Regions from separate parts of the Leptolyngbya boryana PCC 6306 genome, predicted to be linked through region 2. Evidence: predicted binding sites of a transcription regulator. Region 2 holds the regulator's gene; the other holds the start of a gene.
The links. The regulator NtcA, encoded in region 2, controls nitrogen genes in cyanobacteria. The targets are predictions, from matches to a motif close to TTTGTANNNNNNNNTACAAA.

Region 1 (3,418 bases), 2.7 Mb from region 2:
AGGTTAGAGGGCTTTCTAACAAATTGTTAAAACATCCGCTGAGATTGAAGCAAGGCATCACTCCTAGAAGCCTTCCACCTTTCATCACTTAAATTTGCAAAAGATTTTGCTTTCTCTCATTCTGCTTGTCTACTCTTGCAGCAATCATTACTAGCTCAAATGAAAAGCTCGATCGTAAGTGCTGTTTGCTTTACTAGGATGTCTACTTCGAGGTTAGAGCCAGTAGTTACTGCTCAAGTTAGTTTAGGATCTGAATCGGTTCTGTCTCGCTCCTAAACTGCAAGCTAGAACAAGACAGAACACGGATTTTTTTGCGCTCACCCTATCAAGAAGAACGAGTTCAGACGCTCAGCGAGAATTCTGGACGGTTAGCGAACCGCATTCTACTTATACCTTCGTATGCGTCACTTCTACTACGGTATGCACATTTCCTCGGGGCGTGTAGTCCGCCTTAATCGAGATTTCTAACGGATCACACGCTGCCACAATGTCATCTAGAATTTGATTCGCCGCTTCTTCGTGAGAAATATAGCGATCGCGATAACTATTGATATACAGCTTAATTGCTTTCAGTTCGACGACGCGCTGATCCGGAACATAGCTCACATAGATCGTCGCAAAATCGGGATAGCCAGAAAACGGACACTTACAGGTAAACTCTGGCAGCGTAATATTGATCGTGTAACGCCGTCCGGGTCTAGGATTCGGGAAAGTAATTAGACTTCCCTCTTCGATCAGGCGTTCGCCATACTTTACTTCGGGATGGTCTTGCGCTTGCGTCATAGCCTATGAAATTGAATGAACTGACTGATCTTAGCAATCGAATTTGCACGGAGGCACGATCGCGTCTCAAGTTTTTTGAGTACTTGATCTCCGCAATCCCCGAAATTCGTTCACAAAATCGTTTCTTTTTGAAAAAATCTTGACTAAAAATGCGTTGCTTGATTCAATTGCAGCTATTCTGAGGGCATCACAATTTCTCGCTGTTTTGTCAGATTACTCTCGCTGTTATGAACCCCATGATGCAGAAAACACCTAATCGATCGATCAATTTGCCGCCTCAAGCTCCTGCAACCGGATATGCCCCTTCTGTACCGATTTCAGTCTACCGCGAGGTGATTGCTGAGCTTCAAGCTACAAAGAACTCGGTGGAAGCCATGAAGATTCAAAACCAGCAATTGGCAAAACAGAATCAGCAATTGCGGCAAGAAATTGAACGCACGGTACAAGCAGCACTCCAACTCCGCCAAGTCTCCAATGCAATGCCGGGAATTAATCCTGCTGCACCACCCGCACCTCGTCTCGACTTGATGCCCGAAGTCGAAGCTGCATCCTTCCAAATCCCGGTCATGCCACCCCGCATCCCCGTTGCTCCCAAACCAGAACCCGTTCCATCGAGTCTCGAATTTCCTGAAGAGAAGCTGGTAATCGAAGAAGATAGCAAGCCCCGGCGCAAAATTAAGCCAGAACAAGACACTCATTTTGAACTCAGCGGTTGGATGTTGGGCTTAGTCATCGCTTTGATCGTCGTGACTGCTTTCGGCGCTGGCTTCTTGCTGGTGCGTCCTTTGCTGAGTCCTTCATCAAAATAAATTCTCGAATGTAACCAATAGCAACCCGAAATTACGAATTACAACTGATGAATTCCGATTTTGAGTGGCTCATGCGACACTCAAAAATACTATTACAATCGGCGAGGCGGGTAATGATCGGTAGCGATCGTTACAAAATTCTCTTCACCAGAAATGATAGATAGTCTCATGCCCGAATTATAGAGATCACGATTAAGGAGTGTAAGCGCTTGAAAAAGGTTGAAGCGATTGTTCGCCCATTTAAACTCGACGAAGTCAAAATTGCATTAGTCAATGCTGGAATCGTGGGAATGACGGTTTCTGAAGTCCGAGGCTTTGGACGGCAGAAAGGTCAGACCGAACGGTATCGCGGTTCTGAATATACGGTTGAGTTTTTACAGAAGCTCAAAATTGAAATTGTGGTGGAAGATGATCAAGTAGACATGGTGGTTGACAAAATCATTGTGGCGGCTCGAACCGGAGAAATCGGGGACGGGAAGATCTTTATCACACCTGTTGAACAAGTAGTTCGGATTCGTACCGGCGAAAAGAACTTTGAAGCGGTTTAAAAACACGAACCTTCCGAGTTTTTGAAACACTCAGAAGGCTTGCTTCGCTGTGAAGGCGATCCGAATCTGGATCGCCTTTATATTTATTGAACGGGTTTCAGCCGAGTCAATTTCAACTTAAAGGGGCCGCCCGCCGTTTCTCCGAAAGCTTTGACTCGAACGATGTAATTCGCATTGCGCGTGATGCGAGTAAATAAGAGCGAATTCGTTGTCCCATCTGGACCATCATCATTCTCGGCAACGGTTGTCCCTTGTGAGGTCATCAGCGTGACGATCGTATCAAAACTATCCGAAGACAAATCGATCGCCACTTGTTCTCCCGCCTGCAAAGTCACCACATAATCGCGTGCGAAATTGCCTTGCCCGGTGGGAATATCGGCATCCGTTAAGCGATCGTTAATCTCTTTTCCAGGGGCCAGCGGGATTGGCGCATAGGAGCGAGTCGATTGAGCCATTGCGGCGGTCGTCATCAAAACCGCAATTGGAGCCGCACAAAGCCAAGCCATCCATCCTTTCATAACCGTTCCTTTCCTTACTGTGCTTGGTTTAAGTTTTTCTCTAAGGTAGCAAGATCGACTGCCCCTGAAAATGCACGACCATTCATGGCAAAGAACGGAGTACCAGAAATTCCAAGCTGTTCTGCAAGTTGAAGATCTTTTTCAATCGTGGTTTCTGCCGCTTGAGACGCGCGATCGCGATTAAACTTCGCCACATCCAACCCCAGAGTCTTGGCAATCTCTGGATAAATCGCCTCATTCAGCTGTTTCTGCTGCGCAAACAAAGCATCATGATATTGCCAGAATTTGCCCTGTTGCTGAGCCGCCCAAGCCGCTTTTGCTGCCGGTAGGGCTTGATCATGAATACTCGTCAGCGGCAAATGTTTATAAACCAGAGTGACGCGATCTTTGTACTTGTCTACAAACTGGCTCACCGTGCCTGCTGCTGCTTGGCAGTAAGGACATTGAAAATCAGAAAACTCCACCAAGACAGCCTGACCGTTGCCTTTCGTGGGAGACTGAGCGATCACCGATTTTGGATTCTGCTGGAGATCGCGGAGAAACGACTGTTGAACTTGTTGTTGTTCTTGTTGTTGTTCGCGTTGATAAGCTTGCACCGAATCCAGAATTGCCTGGGGATTTTTGCGAATCACTTGCAGGACTTGTTCTTCAAATTTTGGATCAATCTTGCTATCTGCCTGCACTGGCAAAGAGCAACTGATTAACATCAGACACAATATAACCAAGCCCGCGAATTGTTTCAGCCTTCTCATCACGATTC
Region 2 (3,418 bases):
ATTCATCACCCCTGCGACACGGGCACGGGCATTAGAAGCTGCAATTAGGTCTTGTAAGGTTTTCTGAAAATCCTGGGGGGACAGTTTAGACGGTTCCAGCGTTTGAGTCGCGATCGTATCTCCTGCTAAAAAGACAACCTGATTCGGCACCGCACTCATATTCACGACAACACCTCGGTCGTCACCGAGAACATAATTTGCCCCGGCTTGCACCCGCACCAGATAATCTTTACCATCTTGAATTTGCTGAATGAGGTTTTGCACTTCCGCAATCGGGATTTGCACAATTTGCTGATTGTTCTGCCCCAGGCGAAGCGACTCGATCGCGGTCTGATTTGCCAATTGCAGTAATTGATCGACTGCTGCTTTGGCTCCACCTTGTTCGACGACGCGCACAACGCCTGAAGACAGCACTTGTGTCCGAAAAATTGCCAGATCACCTCGGCGAATCTGTTCCACATCTTGCTGAATTTGCTGAACGGCTGCCACGAGAAAAGCTCTCTGCTGTTCCAGGGTTTTCAATTCTGCTTCGCGTTGAGCAATGACTTGATCGCGCTCATTAATTTCGCGATCGCGCTTTTCAATCAGGGCAGTTCGTTCCGCAATTTGCGCATCTCGTTCCGCAATTTGGGCTTTCACCTGATCCCGTTGTTCAATTAACGCCTGCTGCTCAGATTCCAGCTGATTGATTTCGTTGCGGAGCGAAAGTGCTTGCTGAGAAACTGTTTCTAGCTGATTGCGGGTGAGATCTCGCTGCGCTTCTGTCCTGCGAAGTTGGGCATCGGTTTCTCGTTGTCGAGCGACTGAAACTTGAAGATTGGCATTGAGGCGCTTGAGATATTCCTCAATTTGGGCACGTTCCGATCGCGCTTGCTCTAGATCTTTCTCAACCTCAGCTTTTCGCTGATCTGTGGTTTTGAGATCAGCCGTGACTTTATCGAGGTCGCGATTTGTCGCCCGCAAGTCGGCTTGAATTCGCCCGAAGTTCAACACCATCTCTCGAAAGGTGCGGCTCGCAAGCAGTAAAACGCCTAACGTAGAGGCAGAAATCAGCGTGCCCGTCAAAATCGTCACGACAACTGCTGTTTGTTTGGGACGGAGATTGAACAAGCTGAGGCGGGCTTTTCCCACGCGCGTTCCTAAGCGATCGCCGACTGTCGCGATCACCCCTCCTAACACCAACACCACCAAAATTAGAATTAGCCCGACATCGGACATGACGCTCCCACAAACCCCTAGACATACTGCACTCTAAGGGCACTTTCAGACTTTGCCTTTCATTATGACTGCTCGCTCTATGATTCGCGTGAGTCACTCAGGACTGAATTCTAATCGAATTAGGTAAATTGTTGACTAAGCGTTACCGGATTATGAACGGTTATTTTTTTCTTGTGAATTGAGATCATTTTGTCCTGACGCAAATCTCCCAGTAAGCGGGTGACTGTGACGCGAGTCGAGCCGATTGCTTCAGCGATCGCTTGGTGAGACAGTTTGAGATCAATCATGATCCCCTCTTGTGAGGGCACACCAAAGTCACGACACAGAATCAGGAGGAAACTCACAAGACGCGATCCCATATCTCGGTGCGCCAGCGTTTCAATCATCATTTCAGTTTGTAAGATTCTCGACGACAAGCCTTTCAGCATCAGCATTGAGAGTTCGGGATTGTCTTTGAGCGCTTTTTCAACTTGTTCGATCGGAACAGACAGCAATTCGACAGGGGTGAAGGCAACTGCGTGATAAAAGCGATCGGCACGTTGTCCTGTGATCAGAGAAAGCACCCCGAACACGCTGTTTTCTCGCAGCAGCGCGACGGTAATTTCTTCTCCTGCCTCGTACACCCGTGAGAGTTTAACCGCACCCTTGACGAGAAAGTAGACCCGCTCCGCCGGATCGCCCGGAAAGAAGATGGTCTTACCGCGTTCAAACGTCTCTACAACAGGAGGATATGCTCCCCCTCCAATCTGACGAAACATCGCTGCAAGCGGTTTATCCTTGGTCACTACCATTTCTTTCCTTGTCGTATCGAGTGAAGCTGGGAAGTCTAACAGTCTATGTAAGCAATCGATGACTTTAGACCACTAAAACTGAGTCTATGATCTGTTTTAGTGTCGTAAACTACAATTTCGCTTTGATCTTCAGAAAACTCAGTAAATTCTCTAAGAAGAAGGCGCAATTTCGAGTCGATCTACTGGAATCTTCTGGGCAGACCCAATAATTTCCACAGATCATACCGTGAAAGCACGAATATTCTAGGACGAGGCATTAAGGAATCATGAAGGATTCCGAACCAGAATCAGAGAGGATTCGCTGGCAGAAAAACCGAACTGAGAAATGACGCAATTCGATCCTCGATCCGCCAAGCTTGGGACGATCGCGTCAGCGAAGAGCAGTTCGAGAGGGATCCCTTTCTGCTATCCTCATAAATGCTTTACACGGTAGAAGACCATGCTAGACCTGACTGGAAAGAACGCACTTGTAACGGGAATCGCGAACAACCGCTCGATCGCATGGGGCATCGCTCAGCAGCTACACAAAGCAGGCGCAAATATTGGCATCACCTATCTACCGGATGCAACCGGCAAAGCGGAAAAGAAAGTTGCCGACTTGACCGAGCCGCTCAATCCCAGTTTGTTCTTGCCGTTGAACGTGCAAGATGACGCACAGATTGAGAGCGCATTCAATACCGTGAAAGACAAATGGGGCAAGTTGGATATTCTGATCCACTGTCTCGCATTTGCTAGCAAAGATGATTTATCCGGCGATTTCTCCAAAACGTCGCGCGCGGGTTATTCGCTGGCGTTGGATATCAGTTCTTACTCGCTGGTGCAACTAGCTGGAGCCGCAAAACCTCTAATGAGCGAAGGCGGTAGTATCGTGACGCTGACTTACCTCGGTGGTGTGAAAGTCATCCCGAACTATAACGTCATGGGAATTGCCAAGGCAGCATTGGAAATGAACGTGCGCTACCTCGCAAATGAGTTAGGGCAGAACAATATTCGAGTCAATGCGATTTCAGCAGGTCCGATTCGGACATTGGCTTCCTCGGCAGTCGGTGGCATTCTCGATATGATTCACCACGTTGAAGAAGTTGCGCCGTTACGTCGAACTGTGACGCAGATCGAAGTCGGGAATACCGCAGCATTTCTCTGTAGTGACTTATCAAGCGGGATCACGGGTCAGGTGATCTACGTCGATGCAGGCTACGAAATTATGGGGATGACGGGATCGAAGCCCAGTGCTGGATAGCAATTAGACGATAGGAGATGTGCCGTGCCCAATTTTGAAACTTTGCAAAATCGAGACTACACCTTGATTTTGGATAAAAGTGGCAGTATGTCTACCAATGATCAAATTGGGGGCGGCAGTCGTTGGGAAGCAGCCCAAGAATCAACGCTGGCACTGGCGCGCAAATGCG

Region 1: a site for NtcA is predicted at 1,710-1,729, ahead of LEPBO_RS0112625 (P-II family nitrogen regulator). Genes of this name have one in related genera too.

Annotation. Positions count from the first base shown of each region.
Region 1 is NZ_KB731324.1:2,524,705-2,528,122, forward strand. Features, by position in the region: gene queF (preQ(1) synthase) at 388-783, opposite strand; gene LEPBO_RS0112620 (hypothetical protein) at 1,020-1,592, shown strand; gene LEPBO_RS0112625 (P-II family nitrogen regulator) at 1,802-2,140, shown strand; gene LEPBO_RS0112630 (PPC domain-containing protein) at 2,224-2,658, opposite strand; gene LEPBO_RS0112635 (DsbA family protein) at 2,673-3,365, opposite strand.
Region 2 is NZ_KB731324.1:5,220,098-5,223,515, reverse strand. Features, by position in the region: gene LEPBO_RS0126080 (DUF3084 domain-containing protein) at 1-1,218, opposite strand, end outside; gene ntcA (global nitrogen regulator NtcA) at 1,338-2,009, opposite strand; gene fabI (enoyl-ACP reductase FabI) at 2,449-3,249, shown strand; gene LEPBO_RS0126065 (vWA domain-containing protein) at 3,274-3,418, shown strand, end outside.